3 regions of the Methylobacterium sp. EM32 genome follow, and region 3 is predicted to be linked to each of the others. Evidence: predicted binding sites of a transcription regulator. Region 3 holds the regulator's gene; each other region holds the start of a gene.
What was found. The regulator PhoB, encoded in region 3, activates phosphate uptake and scavenging genes when phosphate is short. The targets are predictions, from matches to a motif close to TGTCATNNANCTGTCAT.
Positions count from the first base shown of each region.

Region 1: ABZT49_RS04055 (inorganic phosphate transporter) is a predicted target of PhoB. The motif match lies at 2,628-2,644, and genes of this name have one in related genera.
Region 2: ugpB (sn-glycerol-3-phosphate ABC transporter substrate-binding protein UgpB) is a predicted target of PhoB. The motif match lies at 2,023-2,039, and genes of this name have one in related genera.

Region 1 covers NZ_JBEXZS010000024.1:9,151-13,185, reverse strand. Annotated here, with positions in the region: gene ABZT49_RS04060 (hypothetical protein) at 243-911, shown strand; gene ABZT49_RS04055 (inorganic phosphate transporter) at 925-2,571, opposite strand; gene ABZT49_RS04050 (GcrA family cell cycle regulator) at 2,904-3,137, shown strand; gene ABZT49_RS04045 (CHASE3 domain-containing protein) at 3,207-4,035, opposite strand, start outside.
Region 2 covers NZ_JBEXZS010000277.1:7,577-11,611, forward strand. Annotated here, with positions in the region: gene ABZT49_RS33995 (coiled-coil domain-containing protein) at 1-32, shown strand, start outside; gene ABZT49_RS34000 (thiamine pyrophosphate-binding protein) at 151-1,827, shown strand; gene ugpB (sn-glycerol-3-phosphate ABC transporter substrate-binding protein UgpB) at 2,083-3,399, shown strand; gene ugpA (sn-glycerol-3-phosphate ABC transporter permease UgpA) at 3,546-4,035, shown strand, end outside.
Region 3 covers NZ_JBEXZS010000005.1:21,821-25,855, reverse strand. Annotated here, with positions in the region: gene phoU (phosphate signaling complex protein PhoU) at 1-534, shown strand, start outside; gene phoB (phosphate regulon transcriptional regulator PhoB) at 605-1,306, shown strand; gene ABZT49_RS01100 (GcrA family cell cycle regulator) at 1,581-2,099, opposite strand; gene ABZT49_RS01095 (cell envelope integrity EipB family protein) at 2,719-3,597, shown strand; gene ABZT49_RS01090 (DNA polymerase IV) at 3,621-4,035, opposite strand, start outside.

The DNA.
Region 1 (4,035 bases), on a different contig from region 3:
TGGCGGTTACACCGACGTGGGGACGGTTGCCAGTCCGTCGAGGTCGCGCGGCCTCTCTCTCTCGATCTTGCCGCAGCGTCAGGCGGTGTGCGAGAAAGCGTTACGCACAGCAAGGGGCGGACCCTTGCGGATCCGCCCCCGCCGTTCGGTCGGTCGAAGCTCGTCCCGGGGGGGTGTGCACCGACGGCGCAGTGACCGGTTCCCCAGGCTCACACCTTCGATTTAATGCGAGGCCGGGCTGCATGCAAGATGAGCTTTGGACAGACCTGCGCCTTCGAGACCAATGCATCCGCTCGTTGAGCCAGCCGCGATTCGCTCGTTACCTGACCGCGACCGGCCGCGACACCATTCGGGCACTCAAGCTCTATAGCTGGAACTCGCAGCTGTCGAAGGAGCTCTACATTTACCTCCAGGCCTGGGAGATCTGCCTGCGGAACAAGCTGAACGATTTCCTGGTCCATCGATACGGCAAATCCTGGCCATACGACACGACCGGTCTCGGGCGGCAACTGACCGGTCCCGACAAGGAGCGGCTCTCGCAGGCCAGGCAACGGCAGGAACGGATCCGAGGCATCGCGCCTGCCTCGCTGCCCGCCATCGTCTCGGATCTCTCGGCAGGGTTCTGGGTGTCGCAGCTCTCGAAGCGATACGACATCGCTCACGTCTGGCGGAGGAACCTCACGCAGGTCTTTCCCCACGATCGCGTCCTCGACCGTCCGGCGGCCTGGGGGATCTGCGATGAGATGCTGTCCTTGCGCAACCGGATCGCCCATCACGAGCCGATCTTCCATCTCCCGCTCGAGCAGCGCTATCGCGACCTCCAGCGCATCGTCGCCGCGATGTGCCCGGGCACTCACGCCTTCGCCGAGGCGTCCAACCGCTTCAGGCCGGTGTGGCACGCACGACCCTGATCGAACTCCGCCCTCAGAACACCTGCCGCAAGCCCCAGTACAGCATGCCCGCCAGCGTGATCGCCGCCGGCAGGGTCAGGATCCAGGCGAGCGCCAGGTTGCGCACCGTCGCCATCTGCAGGCCGGTGCCGTTGGCCCACATCGTGCCGGCGACGCCGCTCGACAGGATGTGGGTGGTCGAGACCGGCATCCCGTAGGCCTCGGCGAGCCCGATCGTGCCGGCGGCGACCGCTTCCGCCGACGCGCCTTGCGCGTAGGTCAGGTGCTGCTTGCCGATGCGCTCGCCGACCGTGACGACGATCCGCTTCCAGCCCACCATCGTGCCGAGGCCGAGTGCCAGGGCGACCACGACCTTGACCCAGGTCGGGATGTAGCGGGTGCCGTCGTCGAGGGTGCGCTGATAGTCCTTGAGGGTCCTCTTCTCGCTGTCGGAGAAGGGCGAGTGCTCGCCGGTGAGGAGCCGCACCGCGTCGCCGGCGAGGTACATGTCGTTGCGCAGGTTCTGCGTCGCCGCCGCCGGCACGTGCCGGATGGCGCCGTAATTCCTCACCTCGGTGGCGATGTCGTCCGCGAGACCGGCCAAAGCCGCGAGGCTGTCGGGCGCCGCGAGGGCTTTGGCCGGCGCCTGCGCCTTCAGGGCCTCCCCGATCCGGGTTCGGGCCCCGGCGGCGTCGGGCGTTGCGGCGGAGGCGGCGTGGTCGCGAAACACCCGGCTCGCCGCTTGCGACCCCTCCACGAAGGCCGGCGTGCTCGAATCCGGCATGGTGCGGTTGAGCGCGTAGGCCGTCGGCGCCGCGCCGATCAGGATCAGCATGATCAGCCCCATGCCCTTCTGGCCGTCATTGCCGCCATGGGCAAAGGACACGCCGGTGCAGGTCAGGATCAGGAGGCCTCGGATCCAGAGCGGCGGCGGCGCCTCGCCCTCGGGCGCGCGGTAGAGGTCGGGCCGGCGCACCAGGCGCTTGAGCGCGAGGAGCAGGCCTGCGGCGCAGACGAAGCCGACAAGGGGGCTGAACAGCAACGATTTGAGCACGGTCAGCGCCTGCCCCCAGGCGACGCCGGAGGCGGTGTGGTCGGGCGCCATTAGCTGGTTGGCGAGGCCGACCCCGATCACCGAGCCGATCAGCGCGTGCGAGGAGGAATTCGGCAGGCCGAGCGCCCAGGTGCCGAGGTTCCACACGATCGCGGCGAGCAGGAGCGCGAAGATCATCGCGTAGCCCGCCCCCGAGCCGACCTGGAGGATCAGTTCCACCGGCAGCAGCGTCACGACGCTGTAGGCCACCGCGCCGGTCGAGGCCATGACGCCGAGGAAGTTGAACGCGCCCGACCAGACCACCGCGACGACGGGCGGCATCGCATGGGTGTAGATCACCGTCGCCACCGCGTTGGCGGTGTCGTGGAAGCCGTTCACGAACTCGAAGGCCAGCGCGATCACCAGGGCGAGGCCGAGCAGCGCGAAGGCCCCGATGGCGAGCGGCGGCTGGCCGGCCCGGTGCATGTCGGCGACGAGGTTGTAGCCGCCATAGGCGAGGCCCGCGGCCAGCACGGCGAGGAACCCGAGTGTCGCCGCCGGATGCAGCCGATGGTCGAGGCGCGGCCCGGAGCGGGCGTGACCATGCGCCGCGCCGGCGCGATCGGGGACGAGGGCGGCGTCGGACATGGCGGCCTCGAGGCAAACGCGCGGCGGCGGGGGTCACTCAAGGATAGGACGCGTGGATGGCAAGTCGATGACGCCGCGAGGCCGGGCCGGAGCCGGCACGGACACCCTCGCGGCTGTCGAAAACCACGCGTAAATGCTTAGGGGGCTTGCGTTCTGCGAGACGCAACCCCAAATTCACACGATCACCGCTGCCCTTAGCGACGCGTGTGCGCACGGGTCTCGAGGAATGCGGATCCCATGGGGTGGAGAATCCGGTGACGGACCTGCCCGCCACGAACCGGCCCGGCGCCCTTCTGGTCGAGGGTGACGGAAGGCCAGCGAGTCAGTACCCGATGAACCAGCTCGTGCGCATGTCGCATATCGTGACCGCAGACACCGTCGAGGAGCCCTCTCCGAGCCTCCGGGTTCCGTTCGCCCAGTCGGGCGCCTTCGTGTGCAAGTTCATCATCGGCGAACCGAACGATCGTGCGGTCTGCTGCGGTGCGCCGGTGCAGGACGGCAAGAGCTGGTGCGCCTTCCACCGCCGGATCGTCTTCGAGCCGACCCGGCCGGGGCGGCTGCGATAGCAGAGCCCGGCCGGGACCGCTACCCCGTCCCGCGCCGTTTTCGGCCCTTCTCCTCTCTCAGGCAGTGTCTCAGGCGGCCCGACCGTAGATCGGGAAGGCCTCCTGCCGGCCGCGCAGGGGCTGGCGGCTGACCTCGTGCCACTCCGTCCCGGAGACCCGGCCCGCATCGAGCGCGGCCTGCGACACGAGCGTGGTGGTCCCGAAGGTCTTGGTCGCCTGTTCGAGCCGGGCCGCGACGTTGACTGCGTCGCCGAGCACGGTGAATTCGAGCCGGTCGTCGTCGCCGACCACGCCGACGAACACCTCGCCGCAATGCACCCCGATGCCGATCCGCACCGGGGGCTCGCCCGATCCCGCGTTCCACTCGGCCACCAGGGCCTCCAGCCGGCTCGCGAAGGCGAGGGCCTGGGCGGCCGCGTCGTCCCGCGCCTCCGGCACGCCGAACACCACGAGCGCGCCGTCGCCCATGAACTTGTCGATCACGCCGCCGGTCTCGCGGGCGGCCTGAGCGACGCAGCGGCGGAAGCCCGTGACCAGGATCGCCACCGTCTCGGGATCGGCCCGCTCGGCGATGGCGGTGGAGCCGCGCATGTCGACGAAGGCGATGGCCGCGTGCCGCCGCTCGCCGAGCCGCAGTCCGCCGCCCCGCTCCATGCCGCCGCCGCGCTCCAGGAGCGGCGCCAGCTCGGCGGGCAGGAAGCGCGACAGGGCGGCCCGCCGAGCCGCCTCGCGCAGGGCCATGACCGCGAGCAGCGCCATGATGCCGACCGACACGACGCTGCCGATCCCGACCATCGTCTCGATCCGGTGGGCGTGCTTCTGGTAGCCGACCAGCAGGTCGTCTTCCTGGGCGCGCATCGTCTCGATGATCCGGCGGATCTCGTCCATCTCCGCCTTG
Region 2 (4,035 bases), on a different contig from region 3:
TGATCGCGCTGGCGCGGATTCTCAAGCCGTGACGCACAGGCCGAACCGGGTCTTGCGCGCAGCGTCGGTACGAGGCTGGCTGCGCCCGAGTACCTCGGGACGTAAGCCTGAAAAGCGCGCAAGAAGATTATACGACAGAGGACCAGCCCCATGACCGACGCCCCCCGCCCCCGCACCGGCGGGCAGATCCTGGTGGACCAGCTCGCCCGCCACGGCGTCGGCGACATCTTCTGCGTGCCGGGCGAGAGCTACCTCGCAGTGCTCGACGCGCTGCACGACGCGCAGATCCGCCTCACGGTCTGCCGGCAGGAGGGCGGCGCCGCGATGATGGCGGAGGCGCACGGCAAGCTGACGGGCAAACCCGGCATCTGCTTCGTCACCCGCGGCCCCGGCGCCACCAACGCGGCGCCTGGCCTGCACATCGCCCGGCAGGATTCGACCCCGATGATCCTGTTCGTCGGCCAGATCGAGCGGGCGGCGCGCGAGCGCGAGGCGTTCCAGGAGCTCGACTATCGGGCGGTGTTCGGCACCATCGCCAAATGGGTGACCGAGATCGACAGCGCCGACCGGCTGCCCGAGCTGATCGCCCGCGCCTTCCACGTCGCCACCGCCGGCCGGCCCGGCCCGGTGGTGATCGCTTTGCCCGAGGACATGCTGACCGAGACCGCGAGCGTGCCGGACGCGCCCGCCTTCCGGCCGGTCGAGACCCATCCGGCGCTGGCCCAGATGGTCGAGCTCCAGAATTTCCTGGGGAAGGCCGAGAAGCCGTTCGCGATCCTCGGCGGCAGCCGCTGGTCGGAGCAGGCCGTGCGGCGCTTCGCCCGCTTCGCCGACCTGTTCTCGCTCCCCGTCGCCTGCTCGTTCCGGCGCCAGGGCATGATCCCGGCCGATCACCGCTGCTATGCCGGCGATCTCGGCCTCGGCGTCAACCCGAAGCTGCTCGCCCGGATCAAGGAGGCCGACCTTCTGCTCCTCGTCGGCGGCCGGCTGTCGGAGATCCCGTCGCAGGGCTACACGCTCCTCGACATTCCAGGGCCCCGCCAGACGCTCGTCCACGTCCACCCGGATCCGGAGGAGCTGGGGCGGGTCTACAGCCCGGCGCTCGCGATCAACGCGAGTCCCACCGCCTTCGCGGCAGCGATCGAGACGGTGCAGCCGCCCCGCGCCCTGCCCTGGGCCGCCGGCACCGAGGCGCTGCACGCCGATTACCTGGCCTGGAGCGACCCGACCCGGATCACCACGCCCGGCACCCTGCAGTTCGGCGGCGTGATGGCGCATCTGCGCGAGACGCTGCCGGCGGACGCGATCCTGTGCAACGGGGCCGGCAACTTCGCCACCTGGGTCCACCGCTTCTGGCCGTTCCGGGCCCATGACGGCCAGCTTGCGCCCACCTCGGGCTCGATGGGCTACGGCGTGCCCGCGGCCATCGGCGCCAAGCGGCTCCTGCCGGAACGCACCGTGGTGGCGGTGTCGGGCGACGGCGACTTCCTGATGAACGGCCAGGACTTCGCCACCGCGGTCCAGTACGACCTGCCGGTCATCATCATCCTGGTCGATAACGGGATGTACGGCACGATCCGGATGCATCAGGAGCGGGAATATCCCGGCCGCGTCTCCGGCACCGCCCTGCGCAATCCCGATTTCGCCGCCTACGCCAAGGCCTTCGGCGGCTACGGCGAGCGGGTAGAGCGAACGGAAGATTTTCCGGCGGCGCTCGCGCGGGCGATCGCATCCGGCCTGCCGGCGATCCTGCACTGCCCGATCGATCCCGAGGCGATCACCCCGACGACGACCATCCAGGCCCTGCGCAACAGGCCGCGGCCGTAGCAGCGATACCCTCCCTGTCATCCCGGGTTCTCGGATGCGCCGAGCCCTGGGATGACCTGGAGGGTCTGCATTCTGTCAGTGAGATTGAACAGCGGCTCACGACCTCCCTTGCCCACCCGGCAAGGCTGTGCTTAGCCAGCTACTAACAAGCGCCCGCCGCCGAGACGGTGCGGGCCGCGTACCCCCCGGCGCTCCTGTCGTCGGAGTGTCACGCGGGCCCCGCATGAGGGGCCGCACACGAGGAGAGGACACCCGATGGCCCCCACCACGACCATCCGCATCGCGCTCGCCGGCCTCGGCCTGGCCGCCGCCACCCCGGCGCTCGCCGTGACCGAGCTGCAATGGTGGCACGCGATGACGGGCGCCAACAACGACGCGGTCAACCGCCTCGCCGAGGAGTTCAATTCTTCGCAGAGCGACTACAAGGTGGTGCCGACCTACAAGGGCAATTACGGCGAGACGCTGAATGCCGGCATCGCCGCCTTCCGCGCCGGCACAGCGCCGCACATCATGCAGGTGTTCGAGGTCGGCACCGCCACGATGATGTCGGCCAAGGGCGCGGTGAAGCCGGTCTACCAGCTGATGAAGGATGCCGGCGAGCCGTTCGACGCGAATGCCTACCTGCCGGCGATCACCGGCTACTACTCGACGACCAAGGGCGAGATGCTCTCGTTCCCGTTCAACTCGTCGTCGATGGTGATGTGGGCCAACCTCGACGCCCTGAAGGCGATCGGCCTCTCCGAGCCGCCGAAGACCTGGCCGGAGCTGTTTGCCGCGGCCAAGAAGCTGACGCAGAACGGTTTCCCGAATTGCGGCTTCTCGACCACCTGGGTCACCTGGCTCAACATCGAGCAGCTCTCGGCCTGGCACAACGTTCCGGTGGCCACCAAGGCCAACGGCATGGACGGCCTCGACACCACGCTCGAGATCAACGGCCCGCTCCAGGTCAAGCACCTGACCAACCTGGCCGAGGCGCAGAAGGACAAGTCCTTCGACTATTCCGGCCGCTACGACAGCGGCTTCGGCCGCTTCACCGCCGGCGAGTGCCCGATCATGTTCGGGTCGTCCGGCTCCTACGGCAACGTCAAGGGCGCGGCGAAATTCGCCTGGGCCTCGGCGCCGATGCCCTACTATCCCGACGTGCCGGGCGCGCCGCAGAACAGCATCATCGGTGGCGCCTCGCTGTGGGTGATGGGCGGCAAGAAGCCCGACGAGTACAAGGGCGTGGCGAAGTTCTTCAGCTTCCTGTCCGACACCGACCGGCAGGCGAAGCTGCACCAGACCACCGGCTACATGCCGATCACCAAGGCCGCCTACGAGAAGTCCAAGGCGGACGGCTTCTACGCCAAGAACCCGGCGCTCGAAGTGCCGATCAAGGAACTGACCAACAAGCCGCCGACCGAGAATTCCCGCGGCCTGCGTCTCGGCAACCTGCCGCAGATGCGCGACATGTGGGCCGAGGAGCTCGAGGCGACGCTCGCCGGCAAGAAGACCGCGAAGCAGGCCCTCGACGAGGCGGCGACCCGCGGCAACGCGATGCTGCGCCAGTTCGAGAAGCAGGCCGGACGCTGATCATATCGGCGAACGCCGGAGAGTGATACGCTTTCCGGAAGCTTCCTTCCGGAAAGCGTATCACGAGCCCGCGCGGCGCCTGAGCGAAGCCGATTTCCGCATCGCGAAGCGATCAATCGGAAATCGTATGAGCGGATCCTGAATCGATGAGTCCCGAGCGCATCACCTTCGGAGGCCGGCTGCTGCCGGCGGCGCTGATCGCGCCGCAGCTCCTGATCGTCGGCCTGTTCTTCTACTGGCCGGCGGTGCAGGCGGTCTGGCAGTCGTTCCAGATGCAGGACGCGTTCGGGCTCTCGACCGAGTTCGTCTGGTTCGAGAACTACCGGACCCTGTTCACGGATCCGGCCTATTACCAGGCCCTCGTCACCACGCTGGTCTTCGCGGCGGCGGTGGCGGGGCTCTCGCTCGGCTTCGCGCTCCTGCTCGCCACGATGGCGGACCGGGAGATCCGCGGTTCGGGGATCTACCGGACCCTCCTGATCTGGCCCTACGCGGTGGCGCCGGCGGTGGCCGGCGTGCTGTTCGGCTTCCTGTTCCAGCCCGGCCTCGGGCTGATCGCCCGCGGCCTCAACCAGATCGGCATCCCGTGGAACCCTCTGCTCGACGGGAACCACGCGATGATCCTGGTGGTGATGG
Region 3 (4,035 bases):
ATCGAGGAGAAGGCCATCCTCCTCATCGCCAAGCGCCAGCCGATGGCGGTCGACCTGCGCGAGACGATCTCGGCGATCCGCGTCTCGGGCGACCTCGAGCGCATCGGCGACCTGGCCAAAAACGTCGCCAAGCGCGTCGTCGCCATCGCCGACCAGGTCCAGCTGCAGAAGATCGTCGTCGGCGTTGAGCACATGAACGAGCTGGTCCAGGGCCAGCTCAAGGACGTGCTCGACGCCTACGCCACCCAGGACACCGTCGTCGCCCTCGACGTCTGGGCCCGGGACGGCGGCATCGACGCGCTCTACACCTCGCTGTTCCGCGAGCTCCTGACCTACATGATGGAGGATCCGCGCAACATCACGTTCTGCACGCACCTCCTGTTCTGCGCCAAGAACGTCGAGCGCATCGGCGACCACACCACCAACATCGCCGAGACCATCCACTACCTCGCCACCGGGGAGACGCTGCCGACCGATCGTCCCAAGAACGACCGTTCGAGCTTCGCCACCCTCGATCCCCAGCCGGAGGCCTGATGGCTCGCAGGCTCGCCGGGCGTGACGCCCGGCGGGCCTCCGCCGCCGGACCTCACCCGAAGTGCCCCGCATGAGTACCCGCATCCTGATCGTCGAGGACGAGGAGGCGCTGACCCTCCTCCTGCGCTACAACCTCGAGGCCGAGGGCTTCGAGGTCGACGCCGTCGCCCGGGGCGACGAGGCGGATATCCGCCTGCGCGAGCAGGTCCCCGACCTCGTCCTCCTCGACTGGATGATGCCCGGCCTCTCCGGCATCGAGCTCTGCCGGCGCATCCGCGCCCGCCGCGAAACCGAGCGGCTGCCGGTGATCATGCTCACCGCCCGGGGCGAGGAGGGCGACCGGGTGCGGGGGCTCGCCACCGGCGCCGACGATTACATCGTCAAGCCGTTCTCGGTGCCGGAGCTGCTGGCGCGGGTCCGCGCGCTGCTGCGCCGCTCCAAGCCCGCCCACGTCGCCGACCTGCTGGTCGCCGGCGACATCGAGCTCGACCGGGTCAGCCACCGCGTCCGCCGCGACGGCCGCGAGCTGCATCTCGGCCCGACCGAGTTCAAGCTGCTCGAGTTCCTGATGCAGAGCCCCGGCCGGGTCTTCTCCCGCGAGCAACTCCTCGACGGCGTCTGGGGCCACGACGTCTACATCGACGAGCGCACGGTCGACGTGCATATCGGCCGCCTGCGCAAGGCGATCAACCGCGCCCGCGACGCTGATCCGATCCGCACCGTGCGCGGCTCCGGCTACTCGTTCGACGAGATGTTCGCGCCGGAGCCGTGAGGCTGGGTCCTCACGGCGGGCAGAAGAGTTCGGCTGTCGGTTACTCCGCCCTCCGCGTCATTCCGGGGCCGCGCAGCGGAGCCCGGAATGACGCGGTGGATGTCAGGGCGTCGAGAAACCCAGAAAAGCCTGCTTCCGCCAAATCCCGACTTCCCGCAGATTGCCGCCGGACAGGATTCGTTAGGATTCGAGCGATATCGTCGAACTGTCGGAAGGGATCGGCGCGGAAGCGGCGCGACGCCGCCTCCGGGATCGTTCATCCGGATACGGGCCTTTAGCGGAACCCGACGACCTTGCGGTCGCGCTTGCGCTCGGCGGCAGGCTGGTAGGCGATGCGGCTGTGATGGGTGCAGTAGGGCAGGCCGGTGATGGCGCGGTCGCCGCAGAAGCGGAAATCGGGCGTCGACGGGTCGCCCATGGGCCAGCGGCACATGAATTCCCGCAGCTCCATGATGGTGACGCGGACGCTCTCCGGCAGCGCGGTGGTGTCGGTGGGGGATGCGGCCTGATACAGCGCGAGCGCCGGCGGCGCAGGGGCCAGCACCGACGGGGTCTCGCCGGTCGCAGCCGCGGATTCGCCCTCGCCCCGCGGACGGCGGCCACCGGTCGGCGCGGTGCCGTTGCCCTTCAGGATGCGCCCGGCCAAGCCGAGGCGGTGGACCTTGCCGATGACGGCGTTGCGGGAGACGCCACCGATCTCGGCGGCGATCTGGCTGGCGCTGCGGCCGTCGCTCCACAGCCGCTTGAGAAGCTCGACGCGTTCCTTCGTCCAGCTCGGACCCGCATCCATCATCGCCGCCTCCAATCCCCCGACATCACCCATGGAATCGGCACGCAGCCGCGAGCGGCACGCCGTTCGGCCGCGCGGTGACTCCGTCCGATCCTGCTGGTGATCGCCGCCACGCCTGGAGCGGTGGCGACGGGGGTGAACCTACAGGACGGGCTAACACCCGCGCAAGAGTCCGCCCCCCGCCGAGTCGGTTTTTCCCCGCGGCCGGCCGGCGGTCCGGACCCGGCCGGGTCGCGCTGCCGGTGCCGCGCGCGGCGCGGCCGTGCCGGATCGCGCCCGGAAATCATCGTTTTTTGTCAAAGGGTTGTCGGATCGCCCCGGAGGGTCCGTGATACTGGGTCGCCGCATGATCGCAGGTTGCGCTGCCGTAACGGTCCCCGACAGCCGGGGGTTGTCCCGCCGGTCTTCGGCAAGCGTGGCCGCGCTGCCACGCCCCCCTGTTCGGCAAGCGTGGCCGCAGCGCCACGCCCCCTGTTCGGCAAGCGTGGCCGCACTGCCACGCACCGGGCCGGCCGGCCGGCGATCGCCGGCGCCCGGAACGTTGCCGGGGGCCGGGGTGGGGCCTATCTTGAGAGGACCAACAGGGCCGACGCCAGCGCCGACGGCCGCCCCGGGAGACCTCATGCGATCACTCCTCGCGTGCGTCCTGCTCGCGCTCTCGTCGCCCGTAGTGGCGGCGGAGGCCGTGCACCTCGCGCCCCATCGCGCCGTCTACGACCTGTCCTTGTCCGGCAGTTCCGGCACCCGCGCGGTCGAGAGCGCCCGCGGCCGGATCGTGTTCGATTTCACCGGCGATGCCTGCAAGGGCTTCGCGTTGCAGTACCGGCAGGTGACGGTGCTGGAGAGTTCGGAGAGCGGCACCCGCACCTCCGACCTGCGGAACACCACCTTCGAGACCGGCGACGGGCGCAGCTTCCGCTTCCGCACTCAATCCGACCTCAACGGCAAGGCGGCCGCCCCGGTCGACGGCAATGCCGAGCGCGGCGACAAGGGCCTCGACATCACCCTCAAGCAGCCCAAGCGCGGCGAGATGGCGGTGCCGGGCGAGGTGCTGTTTCCCGCAGCCCACATGAAGCGGCTGATCGAGGCTGCCCGGGCCGGACAAACCACCGTCGCCGTCAAGGTGTTCGACGGGTCGGATGACGGCCGCAAGGTCTACGACACCCTAGCGGTGATCGGCCCGCAACGCGTCGCGGCCAAGCCCGATGCGAAGCCCGATTCTGGCACGCCCGATGCACCCAAGCCTGCCGCGCCCAAGCCTGCCGCTGCACCTGTCGAGGCGCCGTTGCGCGACGGCGCGATGGCGTCGATGCCGCACTGGCCGGTGACGCTGAGCTACTTCTCGCCGGGGGAGGGGGAGCGGACCCCGGTCTACGTCCTCGCCTTCGACCTCTACGAGAACGGCGTCAGCGGCGCGCTGCGCCTCGATTACGGCGAGTTCTCGCTCAAGGGCGAGCTGTCGCGGGTCGACCTCATGCCGGAGAGCAAGGACTGCAAGTAGGACGCCGGTCCGATCGGGTGCGGTCAGCGCGGCTCCCGCTCCGGCGGCTCCTTGCCCCCACGCTCCTTGCCGCGGGGATCGCCCGCGGGCGGCGCGAAGCCGAGCCCGCGCTGCACGGCGGCCGCGCCGAAGCGCTCGCGCAGGGCGTCGATCGCCGCCGCCCGGCTCGCCTCGCGCACGGCCGAGACGTCGGCGAGGTCGCCCCTGTCGGCATGGGCCGCGTCGCACAGGTCGCCGGCCCCGATTCCGATCAGCCGGTAGGCGGTGCCGTCGCAGGAGTCGCGCAGCAGCGCCTCGGCCGGGCGGAACAGCCGCTCGGCGACCTGCGTCGGGGCCAGCCCCGAGCGGGTGCGGGTGCGCAGGCGGAAATCCCGGTCCTTCAGCTTCAGGGTCACGCTGCCGGCGGCGAGTTCCGCGCGCTTCAGGCGCCGCGCCACC